Regions from separate parts of the Pseudomonas sp. ICMP 8385 genome, predicted to be linked through region 1. Evidence: riboswitches for the same ligand, from Rfam matches in the RefSeq annotation. Region 1 holds a riboswitch; each other region holds the start of a gene.
The links. A riboswitch is a leader RNA that binds a small molecule or an ion and turns the genes downstream of it on or off. The one in region 1 is predicted to bind cobalamin.
Positions count from the first base shown of each region.

Region 2: linked by a shared signal. The riboswitch ahead of cobW (cobalamin biosynthesis protein CobW) and the one ahead of AO268_RS27055 (TonB-dependent receptor plug domain-containing protein) in region 1 are both predicted to bind cobalamin.
Region 3: linked by a shared signal. The riboswitch ahead of cobO (cob(I)yrinic acid a,c-diamide adenosyltransferase) and the one ahead of AO268_RS27055 (TonB-dependent receptor plug domain-containing protein) in region 1 are both predicted to bind cobalamin.

Region 1 is NZ_LKBY01000135.1:29,161-34,121, reverse strand. It holds gene AO268_RS27060 ((2Fe-2S) ferredoxin domain-containing protein) at 1-256, opposite strand, end outside; gene AO268_RS27055 (TonB-dependent receptor plug domain-containing protein) at 256-2,196, opposite strand; cobalamin riboswitch at 2,288-2,492, opposite strand; gene AO268_RS27050 (DUF6543 domain-containing protein) at 2,559-4,961, opposite strand, start outside.
Region 2 is NZ_LKBY01000113.1:202,567-207,527, forward strand. It holds gene AO268_RS21350 (cobalamin biosynthesis protein) at 1-25, opposite strand, end outside; gene AO268_RS21355 (CbtA family protein) at 22-723, opposite strand; gene AO268_RS21360 (CbtB domain-containing protein) at 735-923, opposite strand; cobalamin riboswitch at 1,020-1,226, opposite strand; cobalamin riboswitch at 1,299-1,498, shown strand; gene cobW (cobalamin biosynthesis protein CobW) at 1,592-2,653, shown strand; gene cobN (cobaltochelatase subunit CobN) at 2,657-4,961, shown strand, end outside.
Region 3 is NZ_LKBY01000024.1:113,896-118,856, reverse strand. It holds gene AO268_RS05250 (cobyrinate a,c-diamide synthase) at 1-447, opposite strand, end outside; gene cobO (cob(I)yrinic acid a,c-diamide adenosyltransferase) at 444-1,055, opposite strand; cobalamin riboswitch at 1,135-1,382, opposite strand; gene AO268_RS05240 (PQQ-dependent sugar dehydrogenase) at 1,482-2,795, shown strand; gene AO268_RS05235 (C40 family peptidase) at 2,932-3,471, opposite strand; gene AO268_RS05230 (C40 family peptidase) at 3,616-4,245, opposite strand; gene hda (DnaA regulatory inactivator Hda) at 4,459-4,961, opposite strand, start outside.

The DNA of each region.
Region 1 (4,961 bases):
AGCGCTCCGGGTACACCGTGAGCACCGGCCCCAGGTTGCAGGGGAACTGGCAATGGGTGCGCGTCAGCAGCACACCGCCGGGTACTTCGATGTGTTGGTGTTCCAGCAGGCGTCGGCGCAGGGTTTTCCACAGTTGCAAGGCGCCACGCTGGGTGCAGCGCGGGCCGGTGCACAGCAGCACATGGCGGGCATGCTCGGGGATCCGGGACCAGTCGGGGTGGCTGTCCACCCCGTCGATGTGTGTGATTTCAGTCATCAGAAGCGATACGTGTAACGCACCTCAGAGGTGAAGGGGCGGCCCAGGTTGTCGACATTGCTGGAGCGGCTGGTGACGTAGTCGCGGTCGAACAGGTTCTCTACCAGCAGGCTCACGCGGTGTTGATGGGCGTGGTCGAGGTAGCGGTAGGCGTCGGCGTCCACCACCGAGTAGTGACCGTACTCGATGCGTTTCGAGCTGGTCACATCGTGGATATAACGGATGGCCGCGCCGGCGCCCCACAGGCGGTTCTGCGACTCGAAACCCACCCGCGAACGGGCGAAGAAACTGGGCACATCATTGATCGTGACGCCGGCGCGCGACTCGGTCAGGTTGCGGGTCATGTCCGCCTGCAGGCTCCACTGGTCGTTGAGCGCCCACTTGGCGTCGGCCTCGAAGCCGCGCATCTGGATCTGCCCCTGGCCGTTGACCCACTGGATATCGTCGAGGGTGATCAGGTCGGTGATCGTGCGCTTGAACAGGGTCAGGCTGGCACTGAACTCACGGTCGGCCAGCAGGCCCTTGTAGTCCAGGCCCAGCTCGGCGTTGCGGCTTTTTTCCGGCTTGAGGTTGCGGTTGCCGAGTTCGTCGCCGGGCTCATTGACAAACAGTTGCTCGGCATTCGGCAGCTTGTAGGCGGTGCCGTACTGGCCGCGCAGGGCCCAGTTGGCGTTGAGGTCATAGAGCGAGGTGAGCATGCCGACCGTGGCACTGTCGCCGCCGCTCATGGTTTCGTGGCGCACGCCGATACTCGGGTGCCAGTCGGGCAGGGCGTCGATCTGCGGGCGCAGTTGGCTGTACAGGGCGTGGGCCTCGGCCTGGTTGTTGTCGATGACCAGCACATCGTCCTGGCCCTTGAACCACTGGTTGTCGGAGCCGAACACCAGCACATGCCCGCCTTCAAGCTCAGCCTTGCCTTCGGCCTGCACGCCCCAGTCGGTAAAACCCCAGTAGTCATTGTGGTTGCGTACCAGGGTGCCGCCGTCGGCGGTGTTGTTGACCCGCGAGTAACGGGTGTCCCAGTCGTTGATATGGCCCTTGACGAAGTAACTCAGCCGCTCGTTGAGGCGTTGCTCGAAGGTCGCCGTGGCGATCTGTTGCACACGGTCGTTGGTGGTCTTGCGGTTGTTGGTGGCGCCGGCGAAGTCCAGGTTGGCGTCGGAGTACTGGTAGAACAGCTCCAGGCGCGAGTCATCGGCAAAAGACTGGATAGCCTTGGCGCCGAGGGTGGTGACTTCGTAGGAACGTTTCTTGTCGCTGACATGGCTCATGTCGCGGTTGCGAAACGGCTGGTAGCCCTCGGACACGTTATGGCTGACATAGGCCAGCAGGCCCAGGTCGCCCAGGCCGTTAGTGAAAACCCGCTCGGCCCGGGCATCGCCGGTGGTGCCGCCAAAGGTATCGACGCCCAGGTTGGTTTCGCCGGACACCTCGCGGGTCTGCGGGCTGCGCGTGACGATATTGATCACGCCCGCCACCGCCTGGGTCCCGAACAACAGGCTCTGGCCACCCTTGAGCACTTCGATGCGCTCCACGGCGTTGGCCGGCAGGGTGTCCAGGTACAGGCCACCGTACAGGCGGTTGTTCAGGCGTACGCCGTCGAGCAGGATCAGGGTGTCGTCATTGCGTCCGCCCAGCAGGGAATAGGTGCCGTAGTCGAACGGGCCGTTTTTGGGCGCGACATAGAAACCGGGGATAAACATCTGCATCGCCCGCGTGATATCGGCGCTGGGGCCGGCGCGTTCAATCTGTTCGCGGGTGACAATCGCCACTTTGCTGCCGTATTGGGCCATCTCGGCCACGGTGGTGGATTCCACCGACGGCGCCGAAACGGTCTGCGGATGGAGCACCAGGGCCGCGTCATCGGCGAGCAGCAGCGGGCTGAACAGGCAACCCAGGAGCAGGGTTGGGCCAGAGGTAGAGGAACGTTGGAAAATCATAGTCTTCTCGAAAGTATCTTCGCAGAAGCACGCAGGAGAAGGCGCCGGGCACACACCGACACCGGCCCATGCCCGCCCACCGCAGGATTATGCCAAACAGAAATTCCAGGCCGGTCTCCGGGCTCTCGCGTATCGAACCCTTCACCTTCCCATGGCGTTCTGGCCACAGTGGTGTAACGAAGGGGTCACGCGAATACCGTTGCGGGGGCAGCACCGGACTTGCTCGAACGAGCGTACCGGTTTCCCGTTTCACCTCATGCACGGCGGCATGCGGCACCTGAAACAGGGCCGCATCTGAACATTCGTAGGACCGTTCGTCAATGCGACGAACCGATTGGCCAGTGCCGCGTGCTGGAGGGTGCTCAGCGATTTGCCGTTGTAGCGCTCGTGCGGGGCGGGTAATACACGGGGTAGTAGGAGAAGAGAATGTATTCCAGAGGGTTGCGGATCAGGGAAATACCCGTGCGGTCCTTGACGGTGTCGACACTGTCGTATTCTGCGTAGGTGTCACTCACCAGCTTCGGCCCGTTTTGCGGTCCGTGCATCTGGGTGCCGGTTTCAAATTCGGAGGTGACCAGTTCGGGGCTGGGAGTCACTGTCACGGTCCCCACGAAGGCCTTCACCGGCTTTTTGATCAACCTCTGGAACTCGGCGGCAAAGGAGTTCTCGGAGCCATTGCCGGAGTAACAGACAAGCAAGCGAACGTTGTCGAACTGGCTGGGGTCGATGCCTTTGGCGAGCAGATGGGCATGTAGTTGTTCGGCGGTATGCTCGGCGCCGTCATAAAGGATGGTTGAACTCTTGCCCAGCAGTTGCTCCGTGAAGCTGAGGTCGCGGCCATGGGCGTTGATGTTGAGGCGGGGTTTGCCTTTGTATTCATCTTCAAAGGTAAAAAGGTTGCCTTTGACCAGTTGCATTTTTTTCATGTTGCCTTTCATGACGATCATGCGTCGGACCTTTTCGCCATTGGGTGCCTCTACGATACTGTTGTAGCGGCCACCACGCAGAGGTGTCTCGGCCAACCCTGAGGTCGGGTGTATGTCGGTCTGCCTGGGCAGGGGGCGTGCTCGACGATGGGTCACCAGCATCGCAAGGTTGAGCAACAGATCCGCCATGGCCGGTTCTTTGTTCGACGTGTCATCGTCCGCCAGCGTTTGCAGGTCGCTGAGAAGGCCCTGGAACTGCAACATCGTACCGATGGCGGCACCCGGGCCGCGCAGGGCGGGCAGTACGGCGTTGAGCAACAGATAGCCGCCTTCCTTGAGCGTTGCCCAGCGGCTTTCGGCATCGGAGACAGATTGTTGTTCGGCCATGCTGATCAGGCCCTGGGCGTTGGCGTCGTACAGGTGGTTTATCAGTTTCCCGGTTTGCAGTTTGGCCTTCAGCGCATCGGCAGCGGCGTAGCTTCCTACGGCTAGCGTGGGTGCGGCGGGAATGGTTTCTCCGTCACCCACGCCAAACAGGCTGGTTGTCTGGGCGGAGGGCTCCTTGAAACTCCAGGCCTTGTAGTATTCCCGGGTCGAGCTGTCGGGAAACCAGGCCAGGATGTCTTTTTGCAAACGCCCTGGCTGCTGGATGGCCTCCAGCAAGGCCTGGCGGGTCGGGAATTGCAGCAGCGGCGCGTCGGCGATCAATGGGCGATAGAGAATGTGCGGGCCGCTGGCGCTGTCTTCGGGCTCGATCAGGTACATGTTGTCGACCACGTCGGGCGTCGCGCCTGGCCCGGCGATGAACGCCAGCGGTCGCACGGCGATTTCTTTGCCGTCGACGGTCTTTGTGCCGGGCTCTGGATTGATGGCTGCCTGGACGTAACGCAAACCTGTGGTGTCGAACCCCGATTGTTTTTGAACGGCCAACTCCAGGGCCTTGATTTGCAGTTCCACCGGAATCTGCTGGGCAAACAAAGACTGGCGCTCGGCCTTTTTGGCGGGATCGTCCAGCAGTTCGCGTTTGAGCAACTCGGGGTAATTTTTTCCCACGTCTATGTTCTGGATCAGCTTCTGCAGTTCGCCATCCACTTCCAGTTCGGGAACCCGCGTGTTACCCGGTTTGAGATAGACCTCCACGTCCCGGCTGGGCAGCCCCGAGAGGTTTCTCAGGAGCACATCGGTCATGCTCAGGCGTTCGCGATGGAGGCTGCCACTGACCACACCACCCGGGGAGTTGCCGCCCACGGGAACCCTGAACACGACTTCCAGGTTTTTCGCCGGGTGCCCCGACACCATCAATTGACCGAAGGCCTTTTCGGCAAAGGGGCGGATATCCGGGATATCGCTGTTGTAGGTCCGCCCTTTATTGCGCTGGGTGAAACTCGCCAGTTCCAGGCTGAGTCCACGTAAGACAAAGCGCTCGGCCTCGCTGGCTTGACTGACCCAGGCTGGCATTTTGCGTTGGGGCTGATCCAGTGTGTTGAGGTTGAGATAAGCCGCAGCACTGGCAAGGCTGTGATCCAGGCGTTGATCGATAAGGGGTTGGGCCTGGTTATCGAAGGCATGGCCGTCCACTTTGCGCAAGGTGTTGAGGCGCCGTTGCCCGGGGAATTGCGCGTTGAGCTCTTGCTCGCGTGCTGCGTTGAAGGCTGCGTAGGAGCCATACGGGGTGACTGTGCCGTTGGGTTCGCAGAGCAGGAGAGTCGTACGCTCGGCGATATGACGCTGAATCAGCAGGTTCGGCGAGGTGGATTCGATTGCGCCTTGGTTGGCCGCTGGAAGGCTGCCGAGGGCGAAGACTGTCACTTCGCTGTTGTCGGTGGGGGTTGGGCGCGT
Region 2 (4,961 bases), on a different contig from region 1:
AACCCAGGCCGACCGTCAGGATCATGCTGCGTATTGAACGTCGCGATTGCGGCGAAACAACCAAGCGCTGATCAGGCCCAACGCCAGCCAGAACGCAACGTTGGTCAGTTGCGAAGCGATCTTGAACTGCGCTTCCAGAGCTTGCGGGGCGAGCATCGAGTGCACTTCGGGCTGTGGCGCGCCAATCACATGGGGTACGGCCAGGATCGCGACGCCAAGGATCTTCAGCAACCAGTTGCGGCCAAACACAATCAGCGCAATGCCGGCAGCAGTGGAGGCTGCCGTGCCGATCCACCAGACCTGCCGTTGCGCCAGGTCCGCCGCCGCCGTGCCGGGCAGCTCAGGCGGCAACCCCAGGGTCGGCGCCAGCACAAACGTGGCGTAGCCGGCCAGGCCCCAGAGCAGGCCCTGGGCAGTACGGGTCGGCGCGCGCAGGGTGTAGAGGCCGGCGAGCATCAGGGCAAAACCTACGGCGACCACCAGGTTAGCGCCGGTGGTGGACAGCAGGCGCTGCCAGCCGTCTTCCGGCGCCCAGGCTTCGGCGTCGTGGCTGTGGGCCGCAGTGCCTGGAGCATGCTCATGCACCTCGGTCACTACCGGGGCGTTTTCAAAGGTTTCCGCCTGCAGAATCAACGGGGCCACCCAGAAACTTTGCAGCAGGGTCAGCAACAGGGCGGCCAGCAGGCCGGTGAACCCTGCGGTTTGCGCAATACGCTTGATCATGGCAGCAGGCCTCAATGGCACGGGAAGGCGGCGCTGTGGCGCGTATCGTGGGCGGCGTTGTGCACCGCCTCGATATGGGAGAACCCGGCGAAATACACCAGGCACGCACCGAGGATCGACGCGCCGATGGCGGCGGTCAGGCGTTGGCTCAAGGTGGCGTTGGTGCTGGCGGTGTGTGAGGTGCTGCTGATGATCGACATGGCACGTCCCTTTCGAGTGGCAGGGTGACACGAGCGCATGAAAACCCCGCGAGCCGGGCCCGCAGGGTTCTGAACAGCGCCCGCCCACCGCGGGTTTGTTATCTGATGGTTCGGGCCGGTCTCCGGGCTTGCGAGGGGGCTCTTTCGAGACCTGGAAAGCATCGCCTTCCCATGCCAAAAGCACAGTGGCTGTGACGCTTCGCTCGCTTACCGTTGCGGGGGCAGCACCGGACTGTCATGCAGGCATGAGTCACCGGTTTCCCGTTTCACCCTGTAAAGGGCACCCGAAACAAGATGTGTAGGAGAGCATGGGCGCGGGATGGCCGTCAATCCAAGCCGCGACCGCTTTTCAATTGACCCGTCCTCATGCACTGCGTAGCCTTGCACCTTCGAGGTTCTTCGACCCCGGTCGAAGCTAAGAAGGGAACGCGGTCCAAGCCGCGGCTGCCCCCGCAACTGTAAAGGGTTTATCTGACTGCCACGCCACTGCCAATACGGTGGGAAGGCGCAGCCAGCGCCAGCCGCAAGGCCGGCAAGCCCCAAGCCAGGAGACCTGCCTCGTCACCGATTTTCCATTTCAACCGGGCGGGGTGATCCGGTGACGAATCCTGCACCTGCGCGCCGCCGCAGGGCCAGTCGTCCCGTATGCCCGCCCCACAGGGCATCCGATGAAAACACTGGCCAAACTCCCCGTCACTATCGTCACCGGCTTCCTCGGCTCGGGCAAAACCACCTTGCTGCGCCATATGCTGGACAACGCCCAGGGCCGCCGCATTGCGGTGATCGTCAACGAGTTCGGTGAGCTGGGTATCGACGGCGAGATCCTCAAGCAGTGCTCCATCGGTTGCACCGAAGAAGAAGCCAGCGGCCGCGTGTATGAACTGGCCAACGGCTGCCTGTGCTGCACCGTGCAGGAAGAGTTCTTCCCGGTGATGCGTGAACTGGTGGCGCGCCGTGGCGACCTTGACCATATCCTCATTGAAACCTCTGGCCTGGCCCTGCCCAAGCCGCTGGTCCAGGCCTTCCAGTGGCCGGAAATCCGTAGCGCCTGCACGGTTGACGCGGTGATCACCGTGGTCGACAGCCCGGCCGTGGCCGCTGGCACCTTCGCCGCGTTCCCGGACCAGGTCGACGCCCAGCGCAAGCTGGACCCGAACCTGGACCACGAATCGCCGCTGCACGAGCTGTTTGCCGATCAACTGGCCAGCGCCGACCTGGTGATCCTCAATAAAACCGACCTGATCAGCGCCGAAGACCTGGCCCGTGTACGCCTGGAAGTCGCCGAAGAACTGCCGCCCGCGGTGAAAATCGTCGAAGCCAGCAGCGGCCGCCTGCCCCTGGATGTGTTGATTGGCCTGGGCGCCGGTTCCGAGGAGCATATCGACGGGCGCCACAGCCATCACGATCACCACCACAAAGGTGAGGACGATCACGATCACGATGCGTTTGATTCCATCTCCATCGACCTGCCACAGGCTGACGAAGCGCTGCTGCTCGACGCCTTGACCCAGTTGGTGGTGCAGCACGGCATCCTGCGGGTCAAAGGCTTCGCGGCGATCCCCAACAAGCCGATGCGCCTGCTGATCCAGGGCGTGGGCACGCGTTTTGACAAACACTTCGACCGTGCCTGGAGCGCTGACGAAGCACGCATCACGCGCCTGGTGCTGATCGGCCAGGACCTGGACGCAGCAGGCCTCGAAGCGCAATTGCGCGCTGCGCTCAGCGTTTAACCCGTGCACCTGCTCAGGACCCAGCCCGGAGGTTTCGTCTCCGATGACAATATCGCCGACCTTGGGCAAACCCCCGCCGAGCTGGTGATCCTGTGCAGCGGCGATTCGAGCCTGGCGTTGCTGGCCGAAGCGGCGCAGCAACTGCCCGACGACTACCCGAGCCTGCGCCTGGCCAACCCGATGCAGGTGCAGAACCATGCCTCGGTGGACCTGTATGTGGACGAGGTGCTGCGCCACGCCAAGGTCATCCTGATTTCCCTGCACGGCGGCATCGCTTATTGGCGTTATGGTATCCAGCGCCTGGTGGAGCTGGCCGGGCAGGGCGTGCAGTTGATCCTGGTGCCGGGGGACGATCGCCCCGATCCCGAACTCAGCAGCTTGAGCAGCGTCAGCGCCGAAGAGCGCGACCGCCTGTGGCACTTTCTGCGCCAGGGCGGGCTGGGGAATGCGCTGGATTTCTATCGCTGCCTGGCCAGTAGCTACCTGGGCCGCGATTACCCGTGGGCCGAGCCGCAAACCCTGCCGCGCACGGCGATCTATCACCCGCACAAGGCCAATGCGCGCCTCAATGACTGGCAGGCAGACTGGAACGCCGGGTGGCCGGTGGCGGCGGTGCTGTTCTATCGCTCGCACTTGCAGGCGGCCAATACCGGTTTTATCGATGTGTTCTGCCAGCGCTTGCAGGCGGCGGGCCTTAACCCGCTGCCGATAGCGCTGGCCAGTTTGAAAGAGCCCGGCTGCCTGACGGTGGTCGAGGACCTGCTGGATGAGGTGCAGGCGGCGGTGATTCTGAACACCACCGGCTTTGCCCAATCCAGCCCCGAAGCGCCCCATCTGCGGCCGTTTCGCCGCAATATCCCGGTGATCCAGGCCATCTGTGCCCAGGACAACCAGCCCGGCTGGGAAGCCAGCGAGCAGGGCCTGGGCCCGCGCGACCTGGCGATGCATATCGCCTTGCCGGAACTGGACGGGCGCATCATCAGCCGCCCGATCAGCTTCAAGGACCTGGCCTGGCGCAGCGAGCGCAGCCAGTCGGATGTGGTGTGCTACCGCGCAGCCCCCGAACGCATGGACTTCGTGGCCGAACTGGCGCGGCGCTGGGTCGAGCTGGCACGGGTGCCCAATGCTGACAAGCGCATCGCCCTGATCCTCGCCAACTACCCGACCCGCGATGGGCGCATCGGTAACGGCGTGGGCCTGGATACCCCGGCCGCCGCCTTGAATATCCTGCGCGCCCTGCAAGCCGAAGGTTATCCGCTGCCGCCAACACTGCCAGACAGCGGCACCGCCTTGATCCACGAACTGCTCGGCGGTGTGACCAACGACCTCGACAGTCTCGACCTGCGCCCCTGCCACCAAAGCCTGGGCCTGGACGATTACCAGGTAATGTTCAACCGTTTGCCCGAAGCCAACCGCCAGGCTGTATTGGAGCGCTGGGGCACGCCCCATAACGATCCGATGTGCCGCGACGGGCGCATGATGATCGCCGGCCTGCGTCTGGGCCTGACCTTTGTCGGCATTCAGCCGGCACGGGGTTACCAGGTGGATGCCAGTGCGGTGTACCACGACCCGGACCTGGTGCCGCCCCATGCCTACCTGGCGTTCTATTTCTGGCTGCGCCATACCTACGGCGCCCATGGCGTGATCCATGTGGGCAAGCACGGCAACCTGGAATGGCTGCCGGGCAAAGGCGTCGGGCTGTCCGAAAATTGCTGGCCGGATGCGCTGCTGGGACCGCTGCCCAATATCTACCCGTTTATCGTCAACGACCCGGGCGAGGGGGCCCAGGCCAAGCGCCGCACCCAGGCGGTGATCATCGACCACTTGATGCCGCCGCTGACCCGCGCCGAGACCTATGGCCCGCTGCGTAACCTTGAGGTGTTGGCCGATGAGTATTACGAGGCGCAGTTGCTCGACCCGCGCCGCGCCCTGGAGCTGCAAAAGGACATCCTCAAGCTGGTGCGCGAAACCCGTATCGATCAAGAGCTGGAACTGGATAGCGAGGCCGACGCTGCCGTGTGGCTGCCGCGCCTGGACACCTACCTGTGTGACCTGAAGGAATCGCAGATCCGTGACGGCCTGCATATCTTTGGCGAATCGCCCGAAGGCCGCCTGCGTATCGACACCTTGTTGGCCCTGCTGCGCATCCCGCGTGGCGACGGGCGCGGCCCGCAATCAAGCCTGCTGCGCGTGTTGGCCAAGGCCTTCGAGCTGGGCTTTGACCCGCTGGACTGCGCCCTGGCCGAACCCTGGACCGGGCGCCGCCCCGAGGTCTTGCAAAAACTCGACGGGCAGCTGTGGCGCACCG
Region 3 (4,961 bases), on a different contig from region 1:
GGCCAGGACCCCGGCGAACGGCAGGTCCGCCTGGTAACGCGCCAGCCCCAGCGCCAGGGCGCCGAAGGTCTGGGCCATGGCGGTGCCGTCGATCACTGCCAGCACGGGCACGCCAAAATGGCGGGCCAGGTCGGCGCTGGAGGGGGTGCCGTCGAACAGGCCCATCACGCCCTCGATCAGGATCAGGTCCGCCTCCCCCGCAGCTTCCCACAGCAGGCGGCGACTTTCCTGCTCGCCGACCATCCACATGTCCAATTGATAGACCGGCGCACCGCTGGCGCGCTCATGGATCATCGGGTCGAGAAAGTCCGGGCCGCACTTGAACACCCGGACCTTGCGCCCCAGGTTGCGGTGCAAGCGGGCCAGGGCGGCGGTGACGGTGGTCTTGCCCTGGCCTGACGCCGGTGCGGCGATCAGCACGGCAGGGCAATGGCGCGGCGGGTTCAAAGCTCGATGCCTTTCTGTGCCTTGATACCGGCCTGGAACGCGTGCTTGAGCATGCCCATTTCGGTGACGGTATCGGCCATTTCCATCAGCTCCGGCTTGGCGCCACGCCCGGTGACCAGCACGTGCTGCATCGGTGGGCGGGCTTGCAGGTCGCCAAGCACCTGGTCCAGGTCAAGATAGCCGTGCTTGAGCGCGATGTTCAACTCATCGAGCACCACCAGGCCGATGGACGGGTCCTGCAACATTTCCCGGGAGACTTGCCAGGCCGCTTCGGCGGCGGCGATATCGCGCTGGCGGTCCTGGGTTTCCCAGGTGAAGCCCTCGCCCATCACATGAAAGCGTACCTGCTCGGGGAAGCGCCGGAAGAACAGCTCCTCACCGGTGCTGTTACGGCCCTTGATAAATTGCACGACGCCGCATTGCATACCGTGCCCCATGGCCCGGGCCAGCATGCCAAATGCCGAACTGCTCTTGCCTTTGCCATTGCCGGTCAATACCAGCAGCAAACCGCACTCATTCGGTGAATTGGCAATGCGCTCGTCAATCACCGCTTTTTTGCGCAGCATGCGCGCCAGGTGGCGTTCGTCACGATCAGGGGAATCAGTCATGGCAGCTCTCCGTTGGGGCTGGACAAAAACGGCGGGCAGGAAAAGACAACAACATGAAGCCAAGCATCGCCCACCGTGATGCTGTTGGATGGATCAGGCCGGTCTCCGGGCTCATGAGGGGTGCCCTGTTGACCAGGGCAAACCGACGATGCACCTTCCCATATCGCGGGCGATACAGTGGCAAAAGCAGCGTCTTGACTCATTTACCGTTGCGGGGGCAGCGCCGGGATCGTGGCCGCACTGTAGAAAAGTGCGCGCACTCACCGGCTTCCCTGTTTCACTCGGTCGACGCGTACGTCACCGAGCACCTGAAACAAGCGGCGAAGGTTAGTGGGTTGGGGGTACAGCGTCAATTAAAGCCGGCCATACACTTGAACCATCGCCGCGCGCCAGGCCTCTATGGCTACAGGCTTTGAGGATAAAAACATGCACAAGACCCGACTCGCCCTACTGATCATGGCCGCAGGCGCACTCGCCGCCTGTGGCGAAAGCTCAACCTTGCAGGTATCCGATGGCACCGGGCCGTCGCCCAAGCTGCCGGAACCGAATAAAACCCTGATCCCCACCGTCAACATCGCCCCGGCGATTGGCTGGCCCGATGGCGCCAAGCCGACCGCGGCTGCGGGCACCCAGGTCGGCGCCTTCGCCGAAGGCCTGGATCACCCACGCTGGCTGTATGTATTGCCCAACGGCGACGTGCTGGTGGCCGAGACCAACGCGCCGCCCAAGCCGGATGATTCCAAGGGCATTCGCGGCTGGGTCATGGAAAAGGTCATGGGCCGTGCCGGTGCCGGTGTCCCCAGCCCGAACCGCATCACCCTGCTGCGCGATGCCGACCATGATGGCGTGGCGGAAACCCGCACGGTGTTCCTGGAAAACCTCAACTCACCGTTTGGCATGACCCTGGTGGGCAACGACCTGTATGTGGCCGATTCGGACAAGCTGCTGCGTTTCCCCTATCAACCGGGGGAAACCGCGATCAAGGCGCCCGGCACCAAGGTCATCGACCTGCCGAGTGGCCCACTGAACCACCACTGGACAAAAAACGTGGTGGCCAGCAAGGACGGCGGCACGTTGTATGTGAGCGTGGGTTCCAACAGCAACGTCGGCGAAAACGGCCTGGAAGCCGAACAGGGCCGCGCGGCGATCTGGGAAGTCGACCGGGCCAGCGGCAAGCAGCGGATTTTTGCTTCCGGGCTGCGCAACCCCAATGGCATGGCCTGGGAGCCACAAAGCGGCAAGCTGTGGACGGCGGTCAACGAGCGCGATGAAATCGGCAGCGACCTGGTGCCGGACTACATCACCTCGGTCAGGGACGGTGGCTTTTATGGCTGGCCATTCAGCTACTACGGCCAGCATGTGGATGTGCGGGTCACACCGCAGGACCCGGACCTGGTGGCCAAGGCGATTGCGCCGGACTATGCCGTAGGGCCGCACACCGCATCGCTGGGCCTGACCTTCGCTGAAGGCAACACGCTGCCGGCGCAATTTGCCCAGGGGGCGTTTATTGGCCAGCACGGCTCGTGGAATCGCAAGCCACACAGTGGTTACAAGGTGATCTTTGTGCCGTTCGAGGGCGGCAAGCCGAAGGGGCAACCGGTGGATGTGCTGACCGGGTTTCTCAACAGTGACCAGAAAGCCATGGGCCGGCCGGTGGGCGTGGTGATCGACCAGCAAGGCGGGTTGCTGGTGGCCGATGATGTGGGGAATAAGGTGTGGCGGGTGTCTTCGGCCCAATAACCGGACCCGACAACACCACAAAACCAATGTGGGAGCGGGCTTGCTCGCGATAGCGGTGGGTCAGTTTGCACATCTGATACCTGATACACCGCTATCGCGAGCAAGCCCGCTCCCACATTTTTGATCGGTACAGGTCTTAGGGGTTACGCGCCAGGTGCTCGGCCGGCAACACGCGCTTGGCACTCAGGTAGGCATTCTGCCAATAGGCCTTGGACAAGGTATCCAGCTTCACCGTACCGCCGGTTTGCGGGGCATGGACAAAGCGCCCTTCCCCCACATAAATGCCGGCATGGCTGACCTGCGAACCGCCGCCCGTGGCGAAGAACAACAGGTCGCCGGTCTGCAGCGCATCTTCACGCACGTCCTGGGCCCGCATCACGATCAGCTCGCGGGTGGTGCGCGGCAGGGAGATGCCAGCGGCATCGCGGTAGACAAAACCAATCAGGCCACTGCAATCAAACCCGGAGTCCGGGGTATTGCCGCCCCAGCGGTAAGGCGTGCCGACCAGGCCCAGGGCGCGAAACAGCACGTCTTCGGCAGCAGGCGAAAAATTCTGGGTGGCGTAGTTGAAGACCGGCTTGGGCTTGGCCGCCACAGGCGCGGGTGCAGGACGGCTGGCGCAGGCACTGAGCAGTGCGGCGCAAACAAGAAGCATTAGGCGGGCCGAGGTCGACATGGGCAGAACAATCCTGATCTGGATGCGGCTTTCACTGCCGAACGCTGAAAACTAGACCGCGCAAGCAAGCTTGCGCGGTCAGGTTCGCAGCAATATCTCAGGATTCTAGCGCTTACGCGTCAAACTTCAAGTATCACTTTAACTTTACTTGCGAGCGGTAACGGTAGTCGGGGCCATCGCCAAGGCGCGCTTGGCTTCGATGAAGGTTTTGCTCCAGTAGCTGTCGCCCAGCTTATCGACCCGCACCCCGCCGCTGCGGCGGCTGCTGGAGTGGATGAACTGGTCATCGCCCAGGTAGATACCGGCGTGGCTGACGCGGCCACGGCCATTGGTACTGAAGAAAAGCAGATCGCCGGGCTTGAGGTTGTTTCGTGCGACCAACGGTGCATTCACGTTGATCATTTCGCGGGTGGAGCGCGGCAGGTTCATGCCGGCTTCTTCACGAAACAGGTAACCGATAAAACCACTGCAGTCGAAGCCGGCTTCAGAGGTACCGCCGAAACGGTAGCGGGTCCCGATCAGGGACATGCCGCGCTCAAGAATGCTGTCGGCCAGCAAAGGCAGCTGATAAGGCTTGCTATCGGAGAATTCGGCCAGTTCCTTCTCGGTTGCGAGCTCTTCCTCGTAAACAGAAGAAGACTGCGTTGCAACGAATTTGGCCTGGTGCTGTTGTTGTGGTTTTTGCTGCTCTGCCACTTGTTGAGGGTGGGTGGCGCAACCAAACAACAGGGTAACGAGTGCGAGAGGCACGAGGGGTGCGAAGCGATTTAGCATGGGCACGACCGTGGCTGATAGGTAAAGAAGCCGAGACTATGCCCTCTATCACATCGATTTGCAAATTCAATCGTGATCTATGTGACTTCTTGTTTGACCTATGTCATCTAAGCCCTTAATCCCCATTTAGACCCTTTTGCGTGGCCAGAGCGGCCCAAACGCAGGTTTTCTGGCGCCTGGAATTTGCCAGGAGCCCCGGTTTCAAAGGGCTGGCTACCAGCCGAGGGTTTCTTTGAGGAAGGGGATGGTGAGCTTGCGCTGGGCCTGCAAGGAGGCCTGGTCGAGCTGTTCGAGCAAGTCGAACAACGCACTCATGCTGCGGGTGCCACGGGTGAGGATAAAATGCCCGACTTCATCGGTCAGGTGCAGGCCACGGCGCGAGGCGCGCAGCTGCAAGGCCCGCAATTTGTCTTCATCGGACAAGGGGCGCATCTGGAAGATCAGCGCCAGGGTCAGCCGCGACTTGAGGTCGGCCAGCTTGACCGGCAATTCCCGAGGCGAAGTGGAGGCGGCAATCAACAGGCGCCGGCCACTGTCGCGCAAGCGGTTGAACAGATGGAACAGCGCTTCTTCCCAGTCCGCCCGGCCGGCGACCGCTTGCAGGTCATCCAGGCACACCAGTTCGTATTGCTCAAGGTTGTCGAGGATACCGATGCCGCGGTCCAGCAGCTCGGCCAACGGTAGGTACACCGCCGGCTCGCCCAACTGCTCAAAGC